3 regions of the Streptomyces sp. NPDC060205 genome follow, and region 3 is predicted to be linked to each of the others. Evidence: riboswitches for the same ligand, from Rfam matches in the RefSeq annotation. Region 3 holds a riboswitch; each other region holds the start of a gene.
What was found. A riboswitch is a leader RNA that binds a small molecule or an ion and turns the genes downstream of it on or off. The one in region 3 is predicted to bind cobalamin.

Region 1 (5,361 bases), on a different contig from region 3:
CGCTGCTGCACGACGAGGAGCTGACCGGGGCCCTCGACCGCGCCTGGCCGCTGCTCGAAGCGGCCGATGTCGTCGGGGACCTGTGGTCGGTGCCCGCCTATCTGCGGATGTGTGCTCCCTGGCTCGGCCCCGACGACGTACGCAGGCTGCAGCGCGCGGAGCCGCAGGCGTGGACGGTGTCCGATCTGCCGATCCTGGACGCGGCGCGGCAGCGGCTCGGCGACCCGGAGTCGGCGCGGCGCAGGCGGCGCCACGAGGCCACCCTCGCCGCCCAGCGCGAGCGCATGGGGCAGGTCGTCGACAATCTGATTGCGGCAGCGGCCGACTCGGGCGCGGACGGTGACGACGGCGAGGGCCTGGTGACGATGCTGCGCGGCGAGGACGCCAAGGTCAGCATGGTCGACGAGTCCGAACTGCCCGCCGCCGCACCGGATCTGCTCGCCGGTCCGTTCGCGCACGTCGTCGTCGACGAGGCCCAGGAGCTGACCGACGCGCAGTGGCAGATGCTGCTGCTGCGCTGCCCGTCCCGGAGCTTCACCATCGTCGGGGACCGCGCGCAGGCCAGGCACGGGTTCACCGAGTCGTGGCGGGAGCGGCTGGAGCGGATCGGGCTCGACCGGATCGAGGTGGCCTCGCTCAGCGTCAACTACCGGACCCCGCAGGAGGTCATGGCAGAGGCCGAGCCGGTCATCAGGGCCGCGCTCCCGGACGCCAACGTGCCGACCTCCATCCGCAGCAACGGCGTTCCCGTCGTCCATGGCTCGGTCGCGGAGCGGGACGCGATCCTCGGCACCTGGCTCGCCGCGCACACGGACGGGATCGCGTGCGTGATCGGCGATCCGACGTTCCGGTCCACGCCTCGCGTCCGGTCGCTGACGCCGGAACTGTCCAAGGGGCTCGAATTCGACCTGGTCGTCCTCGTCGACCCGCAGACGTACGGGACGGGTGTCGCGGGAGCGGTCGACCGCTATGTCGCGATGACCCGGGCGACCCGGCAACTGGTCGTCCTCACCGGCGGCTGAGCCCGGCGGGGTCCGCGCGACCGCCGGGTGGCGCTCCCTGCCTGGTGATCGCGAGGACCCGCCGTCCGTCGCCTACGTTTGTCCGTGTACGCCGCATACGCTTGTCCGTCGCCATGTTCCGGCATACCGTGCCGCGGTGAAGCTCTTCTCGCTCGCCTGGACCGCGCTGCGCACGGCGGTCGCCGAGGTCCCGGACGAGGACTTCGAGCAGCCGTCCGGCTGTACGGGGTGGCTCGTCCGGGATCTGGTGTGCCACCTGGTCATCGACGCCCAGGACATCCTGATCACCCTGGTCACCCCCGCCGACACCGAACCGACCGTGGACGCGGTCACTTACTGGCAGCTCGGCGGGACCCCGGCCGGCGAGGATCCCCTGGACGCGCTGATCCCCCGGCTGGCCGCCGCGTACGGGGAACCGGAGCTGCTGAAGTTCCACTTCGACGACGTCGGTTCCGCCGCGGGCCGCGCCGCCGGACTCGCCGATCCCACCGCCCGCGTCGGTACCCGCGACGAGGTGCTGACCGTCGGCGACTACCTGTCCGTGTACGTCCTCGAAGCGACCCTGCACCACCTCGACCTGATCTCCCGGCTGACCTCGACCACCCAGCCGCCCGCCGAGACCCTGGCGGCGGCTCGCGCGTCCCTGGAGCAGATCGCCGGGGCTGCGTTCCCGGCCTCGTTCTCCGACAAGGCCGCGCTGCTGATCGGCACGGGACGGCGGACACCGACCGACGTGGAGAAGACCGCGCTGGGCGCCCTCGCCGAGCGGCTGCCGCTGGTGCTGGGCTGAGCCGGCGTCCGGTCCGGGGCGGGTACGAAGCCGGCCGGTCGGTCGGCGCCCGCCGTGACAGACCCCTGACCTTGGACCAGACCCCTGACCTGGGACCAGGCTCCTGACCTGGGCCGTTCGCCGCGCGGCCGCATCGCACCCCCGCCGGTGCGCCCCCGGCGGTGCCCTTCTAGGGTGCCGCCATGGACTCGCAGCGCTACCTCTCAGAACTGTTCTCCCTGGACGGCCGGGTCGCCCTGGTGACCGGCGGCAGCTCCGGCATCGGGCGGGGCATCGCGGAAGCGCTGGCGCGCGCCGGGGCGAGTGTGGTCGTCGTGGCGCGCAAGGAAGCGGAACTGGCCGCAACGGTCCGGGAGTTGGAGGCACTCGGTTGCCGTGCGGCCCGGGTGAGCGCTGATCTCGGTACGCGTGACGGGGTGCGCGAGGCCGCCGAGCAGGCGGTCGAGGCCTTCGGCGAGCCCGACATCCTCGTCAACTGCGCGGGGATCAACCTCCGGCCGCCGATGAGTGAGCTGAGCGACGAGGTCTGGGACACCACCATGGCCCTGAACCTGGACGCGCCCTTCCTGCTGGGCCGCCGCTTCGGCCCGGGCATGGCCGAGCGGGGCTTCGGGCGGATCATCCACGTCACCTCGCAGCAGGCACACCGCGCCTTCGTCCAGAGCGGTGCCTACGGCGTCTCGAAGGGGGCGCTGGAGTCCCTGGCCCGCTCCCAGGCGGAGGCCTGGTCGCCGTACGGGGTCACCGTCAACACACTGGTGCCGGGCTTCGTGATGACGCCGCTGAACCGGCGTCTGTCGTCCGACCCGGAGAAGGTGGCGGCCCTGGCGGCGCGCACGATGGTCGGACGCAACGGCCTCGCGGAGGACTTCGCGGGCGCGGCGGTCTTCCTGGCGAGCGCCGCCTCCGCGTACGTCACCGGTCAGTCGGTCTTCGTCGACGGCGGCTTCTCCGTGCACTGAAAAGTTTTCCACGACCGGGCCGGGACCCGTAGGGTGGCCGGTGCAGCTGGTTCGCCCCGTCCGCCAGGCGGGTGCGTCGCAAGAGGGAACCCGGTGGGAATCCGGGACTGCCCCGCAGCGGTGAGTGGGAACGACCGCCGTCACACGCACTGGGCCCGGCCGGGTCTGGGAAGCGACGGCCAGTAGGTGTCCTCCGGACGGAGGGCGTGCCCGCGAGTCCGAAGACCTGCCAACTGCCCGTGCGCGAACCATTCGTGCGCGGAGATCCCGGTGACCTCGTGGGCGGGTCGGCGTACTTGACCGAGCGGACGACCGCGCTCTGCGCGCGAGTCGGAGTCCGTCCGGTCCGTCACCCCTTCGCGCTCGCGTCCCGTCCCGGGATCCCAGGGAGATATCTCGCGAAGGAGATTTCCGTGACAGCGCAGTCCGCAGCCGCGGCGGCACGGGCCACCGTGTACGGCTACCCCCGCCAGGGACAGAACCGGGAACTGAAGAAGGCCGTCGAGGGCTACTGGAAGGGCCGGGTCGACGCCGACACCCTCCGGGCCACCGCAGCCGAGCTGCGCCGGGCCAACTGGCGGCAGCTGGCGGAGGCCGGCATCCATGAGGTTCCCACCGGTGACTTCTCGTACTACGACCACGTCCTGGACGCCGGTGTCATGGTCGGTGCGATCCCCGCACGCCACCGCGCGGCCGTCGAGGCCGACGCGCTCGACGGCTACTTCGCCATGGCGCGCGGCACCCAGGACGTGGCGCCGCTGGAGATGACCAAGTGGTTCGACACGAACTACCACTATCTGGTGCCCGAGTTGGGCCCGGACACCGTCTTCACGGCCGACTCCGGCAAGCAGGTCGCGGAGTTGAAGGAAGCCCTCGCGCTCGGGCTCACCGCACGTCCCGTCCTCGTCGGACCCGTCACCTATCTCCTGCTCGCCAAGCCCGCGCCGGGTGTCGCCGCCGACTTCGACCCGCTCACCCTCATCGACCGGCTGCTGCCCGTGTACGCCGAGATCGTCGCCGATCTGCGCGCCGCGGGGGCGGAGTGGGTCCAGCTCGACGAGCCCGCTCTGGTGCAGGACCGCACACCGGCCGAGCTGACCGCGGCCACCCGCGCCTACCGGGATCTCGGCGCTCTGACCGACCGTCCGAAGCTGCTGGTGGCGTCCTACTTCGACCGCCTCGGCGACGCCCTGCCGGTGCTGGCCAAGGCACCGGTGGAAGGTCTGGCACTGGACTTCACCGAGGCCGCCGCGGCCAACCTGGACGCGCTCGCCGCCGTGGGCGGACTGCCCGGCAAGCGTCTGATCGCCGGAGTGGTCAACGGCCGCAACATCTGGGTCAACGATCTGGAGGCATCCCTCGCCACCCTCGGCACCCTGCTCGGCCTGGCCGACCGCGTCGACGTGGCCGCCTCCTGCTCCCTCCTCCACGTCCCCCTCGACGCCACCGCCGAACGCGACATCGAGCCGCAGATCCGCCGCTGGCTCGCCTTCGCCCGGCAGAAGACCGGCGAGATCGTCACTCTCGCCAAGGGGCTCGCGGGCGGCACCGGCGCGATCGCCGCCGAACTCGCCGCCAACCGGGCCGACCTGGCCTCCCGCGCCGGGTCCGCGATCACCCGCGACCCCGCCGTACGGGCCCGGGCCGCCGCCGTCACGGACGCCGACGCCCGCCGCTCGCGGCCGTACACCGAACGGGCCGCGGCCCAGCGCGCCCATCTCGGCCTGCCGCTGCTGCCGACCACCACCATCGGCTCGTTCCCCCAGACGACGGAACTGCGCACGGCACGGGCCGACCTGCGCGCCGGGCGGATCGACAGCGCCGGGTACGAGGAGCGCATCAGGGCCGAGATCGGCGAGGTGATCTCGTTCCAGGAGAAGACCGGCCTCGATGTGCTCGTGCACGGCGAGCCCGAACGCAACGACATGGTCCAGTACTTCGCCGAACAGCTCACCGGCTACCTGGCCACCCAGCACGGCTGGGTCCAGTCCTACGGCACACGGTACGTCCGGCCGCCGATCCTGGCCGGAGACATCTCCCGCCCCGAACCCATGACGGTGCGCTGGACGACGTACGCCCAGTCGCTCACCGCCAAGCCGGTCAAGGGCATGCTGACCGGGCCCGTCACCATGCTCGCCTGGTCCTTCGTCCGTGACGACCAGCCGCTCGGCGACACCGCCCGCCAGGTCGCGCTCGCCCTGCGCGACGAGGTGAACGACCTTGAGGCGGCCGGGACCTCGGTCATCCAGGTCGACGAACCCGCCCTGCGCGAGACGCTGCCGCTGCGCGCCGCGGACCGTCCGGCGTATCTGGCGTGGGCCACCGAGGCGTTCCGCCTCAGCACCGCGGGCGTACGCCCGGACACCCAGATCCACACGCACATGTGCTACGCCGAGTTCGGTGACATCGTGCAGGCCATCGACGACCTCGACGCCGATGTCATCAGCCTGGAAGCGGCACGATCCCATATGCAGGTCGCCCGGGAACTGGCCGGACACGGCTATCCGCGCGAGGCCGGACCCGGCGTGTACGACATCCACTCACCCCGGGTGCCGAGCACGGACGAGGCAGCGGCCCTGCTGCGCAA
Region 2 (5,361 bases), on a different contig from region 3:
CGCCACCGCCGTCGTCGGGCCCGTCCTGCGGAGGCCGCCCGCCACCCCCACCGGGACCGTCCGGATCTGGGTCCTCATCACCGGAGTCGCCGGAGTCGCCGGGATCGGAGTCCCCCAGGCCGTCCTCGTCGCCCGCGAACTCCTCCAGCGTCTCGTCGAGTTTGTCCTCGTCGAGGCCGGGCGCGTCGAAGGGGTTGCGCCGGCGCCGGTGCGGCAGCGCGAGGAGCGCGGCCTGCCGTACGTCCTCGGCGAGCACGTCGGTCCGCCCCGCCCAGGCGGCCAGCGCGGTGGCGGTCCTGGCCATCACGATGTCGGCCCGCATGCCGTCCACCTCGAACGCGGCGCAGGTCGCGGCGATCTGCCGCAGCGCGCCGTCGCCGAGCCGCACCGACGGCAGCAGCTCCCGCGCGGCCACGATCCGCGCCCGTACGGCGGACTCCTCGTCGGACCAGCGCGCCGCGAACCCCTCCGGGTCGTCGTCGTACGCGAGCCGCCGCCGTACGACCTTCACCCGCTGGTCCGGCTCGCGCGAGGCGGCGACCTCGACGGTCAGCCCGAACCGGTCGAGCAACTGCGGCCGCAGCTCGCCCTCTTCGGGGTTCATGGTCCCCACGAGCAGGAACCGCGCGGCATGCCGTACGGAGACGCCCTCGCGCTCCACGTACGAGGCACCCATCGCCGCCGCGTCGAGCAGCAGGTCGACCAGGTGGTCGTGGAGGAGGTTGACCTCGTCCACGTACAGGAGTCCGCGGTGGGCGTCGGCCAGCAGGCCGGGCTCGAAGGCCTTCACGCCCTCCGCGAGGGCCCGTTCGATGTCGAGCGCGCCGACGAGACGGTCCTCCGAGGCGCCGACGGGCAGTTCGACCATCCGCGCGGGACGCGGCACACCCGGGCCCACCTCGTGGGGGCCGTCCGGGCAGGCCGGATCGGGGGCGTGTGGCGCGCAGGAGAAACGGCAGCCGGGGACGACGTCGACCTGCGGCATGAGCGCCGAGAGGGCGCGTACGGCCGTGGACTTGGCGGTGCCCTTCTCGCCGCGGACGAGCACACCGCCCACCGCGGGGGAGACGGCGTTCAGCAGCAGTGCCAGGCGCAGGTCGTCCTGACCGACCACGGCCGTGAACGGAAACGGGGTACTCACTGGTTGTCGTCCTCCCAATAGCCCATACGGACTTCGTGGTCCAGGCGGCCTTCGCACACGCTCATACGGGCGCTCCCGGTGGAATGAAGGGCAGTCCGGCCGGTGCGCCGGACTCGATGAGCCGCCACAGCGCGTCCGTGTCCGCGTGTTCCTCGATCAGATCGCCCAGCCGGTCGAGCTGTTCCTCGCGCAGCCCCTCGAACGAGGTGTCCGGGGCCGGTACGAAGCGCCGGCCCGCCGCGGCGGCCACCTCGCGCAGGAAGGCACGCCGGAAGCCGTCCGACTCCAGTGAGCCGTGCCAGTGCGTCCCCCAGACCTCGCCGACCCGGCAGCCGTCCAGGAAGGCCTCCCCGCCGGTGACCCGGGCGACCCCGTGATGGATCTCGTACCCCTGGACGGGTTCGCCGAGCGCCTCGCCGACGGGCCGCGTCAGGGTCTTCTCGCGCGCGAACCGGACGCGTACGGGCAGGAGTCCGAGGCCGTCGACGGCGCCGGCCCTCGACTCGACCTCGTCCTCGATGTGTTCGCCGAGGAGCTGGAAGCCGCCGCAGATGCCCAGCACCGGGCGCCCCTCGGCGGCCCTGCGCACCAGGGCGTCCGCGAGGCCGCGCCGCCGCAGCCACTCCAGGGCCCGGACCGTGCCGCGGGTGCCGGGTACGACGACCAGGTCGGCGTCGACGAGTTCCTCGGCGCGGTCCACGAACCGCACGACGACGCCCGGTTCGGCGGCCAGGGCGTCCAGGTCCGTGAAGTTGGACATCAGGGGGATCGCGCAGACGGCGACCCGCAGGATGTCCTCGCCGACGGGGGAGGAGACCTCGGACTCGCGCACCGCCCCCCGCAGGGACACCCGGAGCCCGTCCTCCTCGTCGATGCCGAGCCCGTGCCGGAAGGGCAGGATGCCGTAGGTGTGCCGCCCGGTGAGCCCGCGCAGCATGTCGACGCCGGGCTCCAGCAGCGAGACGTCCCCGCGGAACTTGTTGACGAGGAACCCGGCGACCAGCTCCTGGTCCTCGCGCGCCAGCAGCGCCACCGTCCCGAAGAACGAGGCGAACACCCCGCCGCGGTCGATGTCCCCCACCACGAGCACGGGCAGCCGCGCATTGCGCGCGATCCCCATGTTCACGATGTCGGTGCGCCGCAGATTGATCTCGGCGGGACTGCCCGCCCCCTCACAGATCACCGCGTCATACGTGCCCCGCAACTCGGCCAGACAGTCCAGCACGGTCCCGAGCAGCGCCTCCTGGCGTCCGCCGTGATAGCCGCGCGCGCTCAGCTCGCCCACCGGCTTGCCCATCAGGACGACCTGGCTACTGCGGTCGCTGCCCGGCTTGAGCAGGACGGGGTTCATGAGCACGGAGGGCTCCACCCGGGCCGCCTGCGCCTGCATGGCCTGCGCCCGCCCGATCTCGGCGCCCTCGCGGGTGACGAACGAGTTCAACGACATGTTCTGCGCCTTGAACGGCGCCACCTTCACACCCTGCCGCACCAGCCACCGGCAGATCCCGGCGGTCACGACGCTCTTGCCCGCGTCGGAGGTCGTACCGGCGACGAGCAGCCCGCCCCCCGGCCGGCCGCCCGGCCTCCCGCCCGTTCCCCCGCTCATGACGTACGCCCCTTCGCCCTCGGCACCAACGACGTGGCCAGCAGCCGCCCGGCGACACTCGCGCCCAGCGCGAGCAGGCTCACGCGGCGCGAGAGCCGGACGGCCCGCTCGATGTCCCCGACCTCCACGGCCCGACCCGGCCCGTTGAGCACGGGCCGGTGCTCGACCCGTCCCGCGTACGAGAGCGTGCCGCCGAGCCGGACCCCGAGCGCCCCCGCGAACGAGGCCTCCACCGGCCCGGCGTTGGGGCTCGGATGCCTGGCGGCGTCGGCGCGCCAGGCGGTGACGGCCCCGCGTGGATTCCCCCCGGCGACGGCGGCGAGGACCGCGGTCAGCCGGGCCCCGGGCCACCCCGCCACGTCGTCGAGCCGGGCGGACGCCCACCCGTACCGACGGTGACGGGGCGACTTGTGGCCGACCATGGCGTCCAGCGTGTTGACGGCCCGGAATCCGACCAGACCTGGCACGCCCGCGACCGCGCCCCACACCAGGGCGCCCACGACGGCGTCGGAGGTGTTCTCGGCGACCGACTCGACCACCGCGCGGGCGATTCCGTCGGCGTCCAGTGCCTGCGGGTCGCGCCCGCACAGATGCGGCAGCCGCTCCCGGGCCACCTCGATGTCCCCGGCGGCCAGCGCCCCGCCGACGGCCCGTGCCTCACGGCCGAGGGAGGTCCCGCCCACGACGGCCCAGGTGGCGGCGGCGGTCAGGGCGACGGAGGCGACGGGGGAGGTCCGCACGGAACGCCCGGCGAGCACGGCGAGGGCGACGGCGCCGCCCGCGCACACGGCGGTGTGCAGCGCCCCCCAGCCTCGGTGGTCGTGCCACAGGGCCCGCTCGACGGCTCCCGCGGCCCGGCCGAACGCGGCGACCGGATGCCCTCGGCGGGGATCGCCGAGCAGCAGGTCACCGAGGAGGCCGGCGGCGGCGCCGTACGCGAAGACGCGCTCGGCTCGCATCGGTTCAGCCCGCCGTTGCACGAGGCGGAAGCCCGGTACCGGGCCCGGGCACACTGGTCCACGACAGGTGGGCGCGCATGGCGATATGTCCTCACTCAGGGTGTCCACGCCCTGGTTCGACGAGACCGACGGCGAGAGTTCCTGGCTCCCGGGGAGATCGATTCCCCGGTAACAGTGGCGGGACCGCGCCGGATTCGCACCGGCTTCCTCTTCTGCCGACGTACATGGCCTCGGAAGTCCACCACGGTCCGAGAACACCCGTCAACTTGCTGTTGACCTGCGACGGGAGAGTGTGCCGAGACCCACATCGGCCGACGGGCCCTCCTCGCGGACCGGCTGCCGCGGACGCCGAACCACCCGCCCCGGAGGCGCTCCCACCCCACCCTTGCGATCACTGTGCGTGACATGCGATGACAGATCCTGAGGGGGCAGCGGGTTCCTGATCGGGGACCTGGTGACCGGGAAGCGGTACGCGGCCGTGCTGCCCGCGGCCGGGGCCCTCGCCGCCGTGCTGCGCAGGCCGGGACTCGTTCGACGTCCCCCGGGCGCGGACATGCGACCGCCCTGCCAAAACCGCGGCTGACGCGGCCCCGACAGGGCGGAGGCGGACGGTGGCACTCCGGGCGTATCGCCCGGCGGCCGTGGGCGGTCAGGCGACGATCAGATAGATCCCGTACGCCACGGCCGCCGCACACGCGGCGAAGCACGCGTACGCGCCGGTGACCGCGAGGGTCGCGGAGCCCCCCTGCGCCGCGGCCGTCTCGCGCTTGGTGAGGCCGACGATGCCGAGGGTGAAGAGGCCCACGAGGGCGACGGTGGCGATGAGGCTGACTCCGAACACGGAGCCGAGGGCTGCCCAGTCGATCTTCATGCGGTTCGTTCCTTACACCGTGGCCGGGCGGGCGGGCTCGACGTCCGGGCCCGGGATGGTGGTCTTGAGGTCGTCGGCCGCGGCGACCGGACCGGCGGGCGGCGGGGTGACGGCGGCGATCGCGGTGGTCACGACGCCCGCGGGCTCGTGGTCGTCGTTCACGTTGTCGACGGTGACGGGCTGGCGGCGGGAGAGCGTCCAGATGACCGCGGAGCCTGCGATCAGCAGCGCGCCGGTGAGGATGATGCCCCAGGTGCCCTGCTTGGTCAGGAACTCGGCGCCCGCGCCGACCAGTCCGGCGGCGGGGAGCGTGAGGCCCCAGGCGACGAACATGCGGGTCGCGGTCGACCAGCGGACGACACCGCCCTTGCGGCCCAGGCCCGAACCCATCACGGCGCCGGAGCAGGACTGCGTGGTCGAGAGGGAGAAGCCGAGGTGCGAGGAGGCCAGGATGACCGTCGCGGCGCTGGTCTGGGCGGCGAAGCCCTGCGGCGGCGCGAGGTCGGTGAGGCCCTTGCCCATGGTGCGGATGATGCGCCAGCCGCCCAGGTAGGTGCCGAGCGCGATGGCGATACCGGCCGAGACGATGACCCACAGGGGAGGGTTCGAGCCGGGCGCGATCACTCCGCCGGTGACCAGGGCCAGGGTGATGATGCCCATGGTCTTCTGCGCGTCGTTCGTGCCGTGGGCCAGGGAGACCAGGCCCGCCGAGGTGATCTGACCCGCGCGGTAGCCCTTGGAGGTCGCCTTCTCACCGGCCTGCCTGCTGATCCGGTACGTCAGC
Region 3 (5,361 bases):
CGCTGATGAGCGTGCTGGTGCGGGACCCGCAGGCCCGCCCGGACGCCGGAACGTTCGACCGCATGCTGACGGCCGTGAGCGCGGACACGAGCGCGGGCGCGGGCGTGGGCGTGGGTACGGCCGTGAGCGAGGGTATGGCCGACGCCGCACCCGAGGCCCGTACGGAACCCACCTCCTACCGGCTCACGCCTCCGCGCGACGCCGTGCCCCGGCCGCCCGACCCGGCACCCGTACGCCCCGACCCGGCACCCGTACGGCCCGCGATGCGGGGACGCCGGACCGCAGTCGCCCTGTCCGCCGTCGGAACGGTGCTGGTGGGCGTGCTGGCGTGGACCCTGCTGCCCGACGGGGAGGGCTCGGGATCCTCGGCCTCGGGTGATTCCACGAACGGAGCGACAGCGGATCCGTCGGCCGACGCCTCCTTGACGGACAGGACCGATGCGGCCGACAAGAGCCCCACGCCCCGGCGGACAAAGCAGAAGACGCCCACCGACCTGCTGACACCGGACGGCATCCGTACCGCGGTCAAGGCGCTGGAGAAGGAGACGGGCCGCGACCGCTACGGCCACCTGACGGTCTACCCCGAATACGTCTCCGCGCAGGTGATGGTCGAGGGCAGCCGGACCAGTTACCAGCAGTACACCTACTACGTCGGCCGGGGCGTCCAGGAGACCCCCGTCAAGGCGCAGTTGGCGGGCGGGGACCAGCCGATGACCCTGGACGGCCTCGCCTGGGACAGGCTCCCCGCGCTGCTCGCCGAGGCGGAGAAGAAGCTGAACGTCGACGACGCGACCACCCGCTACCTCGTGGTCAAGCCGCCGAACGACCTGTTCGACCGGGGATCCGAGATGTTCGTCTACCTCTCCGACGAGTACAACAGGAGCGGCTATCTGCAGGCCGACGCCCGCGGCAAGGTGACCCGGGTGACCCCCGCCGGCTGACGGCGGTCAGCTGTCCGCCGGCACCGGGGGAGCGGAGTGCCGTGCGGTCAGCGCGGCCAGTTCCTCCGCGGTGCGCGGACCGGCGGACGGTGAGGTCAACAGGCCCTGTGTGCGCAGGAGTTCGGCCACCGCGATGCCCCAGGGCAGCCGCAGCCCCGCCTGTTCCAGAAGGTCCGTACGGGCCAGGGTCGCGTCCGCGGGGCCGGTGACCGCTCCGGACGGGGTGAGGAGGGCCGCGTCGTCGGCCCAGCGCAGGGCGAGGTCCACGTCGTGCGTCGCCATCACCACGGTGGTGCCGCTCGCGCGCAGCCCGTCAAGGGTCGCGATCAGCCGCTCCTGCCCGTCCGGGTCCAGCCCCGCGGTCGGTTCGTCGAGGATCAGGACACGGGGCCGCATCGCCACGGCACCCGCGATCGCGGTCCGCTTGCGCTGCCCGTAGGAGAGCAGATGGGTGGGGCGTTCGGCGAGCGCCGAGATGTCCAGCGCGGCGAGCGCCTCGTCCACCCGGGCCCGTACCTCGGTGTCGGGCAGGCCGAGGTTCAGCGGTCCGAACGACACGTCCTGGTAGACGGACGCGGCGAAGAGCTGGTCGTCCGGGTCCTGGACCACCAGCTGCACGGTCGTGCGCAGCAGGGTCAGGCCCTTGCGGTCGTAGCGGACCGGCCGGTCCTCCACGGTCAACTGCCCGCTGCGCGGGCGCAGTCCGCCGCTGAGCAGCCGCATCAGGGTGGTCTTTCCACTGCCGTTGCGGCCGAGCAGGGCGAGCGCGCGCCCCGCGCGCACCTCGAAGTCGAGGCCGCCGAGCACGGTCGGGCCGTCCTCGTACGCGTAGGACACGCCCCGCAGGGCGACCAGCACGGGCTCGCTCATCGCAGCGGCCTTTCCAGTACGAGGGTGAGTGCGGCCACCGCCGCGAGCAGCGCGACACTGGCGAGGGTGAAGCGCGCGGAGATCCGGGCCTCCGGGACCAGGACGCGCAGGGTGCCGTCGTAGCCGCGGCCCGCGAGTCCGGCCTGCAGCCGGGTCGCCCGGTCGAAGGCCCGCACGAAGGCGGTGGCGCCGAGCCCCGCCAGCGAACGCCAGGTGGCGGCCCGTGTGGTGTGCCCGAGCCGGGCGGCCTGCGCCTCCCTGATCCGGCGCACGGAGTCGAGGAGCAGGAAGCTCATCCGGTACGTCACCAGGGCTACGTCGACGACCGGCGCGGGCACCCCGGCGTTCACCAGCCGCGGCAGCAGATCCGACAGGGGAGTGGTGAACGCGAACAGGAGCACGCCGAGCGAGGCGGCCGAGGTACGCAGCAGGAGTTCACCGGCGCGTACCGGACCGCCCTCGGCCAGTGTCACGAACCCGTCCGGGCCGCCGACCTGGAGCAGCAGGGGCAGCGCTCCGGTCACGCAGAAGCCCAGCGGTACCCGGTAGGCGCGCCAGAGCCGCCGGCGGGGTACCGCCGCCGGGCCCAGCAGCACGGTGAGGGCGGTCACCAGGACCAGGGCGGCGCCCGGCCAGGGCGGGAGCGAGATCGCGAGGACGGTCAGGCCGAGGCCGAGCACGGCCTTGTCCACGGGATGGCGGTGGCGCCAGCGACTGCTGTGCGCCGCCGCGTCGATCGGCAGCACGAAGGTTCAGGCCCGTTCGGTCGGTCGGCCCGGTTCGGCCACGGACCCACCGGCACCGCCAAGTGCCTCAGCCGTCGGGTCCTGACCGCCCTCCCGCTGTGCCAGGGCCCGCAGTTCGCCCTGGCGCCTGCCCCGGCGCAGGCCGAAGTAGTAGGCGAGGACGCCCGCGCCGAGGGCGGCCTGGAGGGCGAACAGCGCCGACTCGATCTCACCGGACGGCGGCTCGTACAGGGGTGAGAACCACGGCTCGTAGTCCGGCTCGATCTCGGTGATCGCGGTCTCGGCCTCCGCGTCGGCGCCCGTGAACGGCTCCTTCTTGTGGTCGCCCATGCCGAACACCAGCGGCAGTACGGCGAGCGCGGCCACCACGAACAGCAGCAGGGCGTTGATCTTCGTGTTACGGCTCATCGGGTCACCGTCCCGGTCGTGTCGTTCGTCTCGGCCGGCCTGTCCGTCGCGGAATCCTCGGGCGCCCTGTCCGCTGCGGACCCCTCGGCCCGGGACCGCCTGCCGGCCAGGAACACACCGAGCCGGGTCAGTTCACCCTTGCTCGACTGCACCAGCAGCCGCATCACGAGCACGGTGAGCAGCCCCTCGCTCACCGCGAGCGGGATCTGGGTGACGGCGAAGATCGAGCCGAACTTGCCGAGCGCGCCCAGGAATCCGCTGCTCGGGTCGGGGAACGCGAGCGCCAGCTGCACGCTGGTGACGCAGTAGGTGGACAGGTCGGCGACGAACGCGGCGAAGAACACCGCGACCATCAGCGGCACGTCGAACCGCCGCAGCAGCCGGTAGACCGCGTAGCCGGCCCACGGGCCGACGATCGCCATCGAGAAGACGTTGGCGCCCAGCGTGGTCAGTCCGCCGTGCGCGAGCAGCAGTGCCTGGAAGAGCAGGGTGATGGTGCCCAGGACCGCCATGATCGGCGGCCGGAACAGGATGGCGCCCAGGCCGGTGCCGGTCGGATGCGAGCAGCTGCCGGTCACCGACGGCAGTTTCAGTGCGGAGAGGACGAAGGTGAAGGCCCCCGACGCGCCGATGAGGAGCGTGCTCTCGGGATGTTCTCTGACCTCACGGGTGAGCGACCGGACTCCGTGGACGACGAACGGCGCCGACGCGACGCCCCAGGCGACCGCGTGCGCCGGAGGAAGGAAACCCTCGGCTATGTGCATGGCTCAGCAGACCCTCTCCAGCACCTCGTGGATGGTTGACGCGCCTTGGCCGGTCTCCTGGCTTACGGGTAACACCACCCGTGCTCCGCCTTCCCGGGTCCGAGGACCCAGTGGCTGCCCGTGAGGGCCGGAGCCGGACTTCCCGATCACAGTGGCGAGGGCCGCACCGGCATCACACCGATTTCCCGAGCACCAAGGCGTCGTGACAGTAGTGCGCGTACAGGGGTGGTGACAAGCGGCCCCCGGGGGGCGTGAGAGTGGTCACGCGGCGCGCGCCGGTTCGTAAGAGATGCTGCGGAAGTGTCGACTCGGCTCACCCCGGTTCGTCGGGGAGGCAAAAGGTCTCAGGAACACCGGGAGGAACCATGAAGTACATGTTGCTCGTCTGCGGCGACGACACCGCCGACGCCACGGGGACGGCACCCGTCGAACCATGGGTGGAGGAGCTGAGCGTGCGCACCGGTGTACGGCTGCACGGCCACCGGCTGCGGCCCCCGGCCGACGCGGTGACCGTGCGCGTGCGCGAGGGCGAAGTGCTGCGCACCGACGGGCCGTTCGCGGAGACGAAGGAGTACGTCGCCGGGTACGACATCCTTGAGTGCGACAGCCTGGAGGAGGCTGTGGCGGCCGCCGCGAAGCATCCGGTGGCGGCCCTCGGGGCCATGGAGGTGCGCGCGTTCTGGGACGACGAGGACGCCGAGGGGGAGATCCGCCGGCTCGACGCGGAACTGACGGCCGCCGGGCGGGAGCGGGACTTCGACCGGGCGATGGCCTGTTACGCGCCGGACGTGGAGGTGTTCCACCCGGTGAGCGGTCTTGAGCAGCGCGGGGTCGACGCCCTCCGCAAGGCCGAGGAGGTCTGGTTCGCGGCGCTGTCCGGGCCGGTGGAGCGCGAGGTGCTCGAATTCCGCGTGCGGGTCGACGAGAGCATCGCCTTCAGCCACGCGCTCGTCCGGATGCGGGCCACGCTGGCCGGCGGCCAGGCACTGGACACCACGGCGCGAGTGACCACCGGCTACCGGCTGACGGGTGATCGCTGGCTGATCGTCCATCAGCACACGTCCGTGCCCTTCGACACCGGGGTCCCCGGAGCCGCCGGGTCCTGACGCGTCATGGAGGGGGCCTCCCGCAGGCCCCCTCCGGCACATCCGTTACGCGGCGGAGCATGCGCCAAGTCTTGACGTGCCCCTGGCAAGGTGACTGTATGGGAGCGCTCCCACTTTCCCGCAATCCCCGTTTCTTGACGCTCACTTTCTGGAGTCGCAGTGAGAAGAACAAGAAGCACGACACGGAAGAACCTCGTCAGCACGTTCCTCGCCGGGCTGGCCGCCCTGCTCGGGCTCGTCGTCCTCGGCGCGCTCGTCCCGACCGCCGCACACGCCCAGTTGCCGGGTGACCCGCCCGGCGCGTCCCCGGGCGCCCTCGCGACCGGCCTCCATGTCGACAACGGCCGCCTGCTCGAAGGCAACGGCAACGATTTCGTCATGCGCGGCGTCAATCACGCCCACACCTGGTACCCGGGCGAGACCCAGTCGCTGGCCGACATCAAGGCGCTCGGAGCCAACTCCGTGCGCGTCGTCCTGTCCGACGGCCACCGCTGGAGCAAGAACAGTCCTGAGGACGTGGCCGCCG

Region 1: another riboswitch for cobalamin. It lies ahead of metE (5-methyltetrahydropteroyltriglutamate--homocysteine S-methyltransferase); the one in region 3 lies ahead of ACFWGJ_RS07575 (energy-coupling factor ABC transporter permease).
Region 2: another riboswitch for cobalamin. It lies ahead of ACFWGJ_RS25110 (cobalamin biosynthesis protein); the one in region 3 lies ahead of ACFWGJ_RS07575 (energy-coupling factor ABC transporter permease).

The regions. Positions count from the first base shown of each region.
Region 1 covers NZ_JBHWZP010000001.1:47,560-52,920, reverse strand. Annotated here, with positions in the region: gene helR (RNA polymerase recycling motor ATPase HelR) at 1-1,022, shown strand, start outside; gene ACFWGJ_RS00235 (maleylpyruvate isomerase N-terminal domain-containing protein) at 1,159-1,812, shown strand; gene ACFWGJ_RS00230 (SDR family NAD(P)-dependent oxidoreductase) at 1,995-2,774, shown strand; cobalamin riboswitch at 2,805-3,023, shown strand; gene metE (5-methyltetrahydropteroyltriglutamate--homocysteine S-methyltransferase) at 3,188-5,361, shown strand, end outside.
Region 2 covers NZ_JBHWZP010000153.1:6,706-12,066, forward strand. Annotated here, with positions in the region: gene ACFWGJ_RS25100 (putative cobaltochelatase) at 1-1,141, opposite strand, end outside; gene ACFWGJ_RS25105 (cobyric acid synthase) at 1,203-2,747, opposite strand; gene ACFWGJ_RS25110 (cobalamin biosynthesis protein) at 2,744-3,706, opposite strand; cobalamin riboswitch at 3,821-3,975, opposite strand; gene ACFWGJ_RS25115 (hypothetical protein) at 4,356-4,577, opposite strand; gene ACFWGJ_RS25120 (anion permease) at 4,590-5,361, opposite strand, start outside.
Region 3 covers NZ_JBHWZP010000028.1:28,136-33,496, forward strand. Annotated here, with positions in the region: gene ACFWGJ_RS07555 (serine/threonine-protein kinase) at 1-941, shown strand, start outside; gene ACFWGJ_RS07560 (energy-coupling factor ABC transporter ATP-binding protein) at 948-1,811, opposite strand; gene cbiQ (cobalt ECF transporter T component CbiQ) at 1,808-2,557, opposite strand; gene ACFWGJ_RS07570 (energy-coupling factor ABC transporter substrate-binding protein) at 2,564-2,965, opposite strand; gene ACFWGJ_RS07575 (energy-coupling factor ABC transporter permease) at 2,962-3,729, opposite strand; cobalamin riboswitch at 3,759-3,941, opposite strand; gene ACFWGJ_RS07580 (nuclear transport factor 2 family protein) at 4,095-4,835, shown strand; gene ACFWGJ_RS07585 (cellulase family glycosylhydrolase) at 4,995-5,361, shown strand, end outside.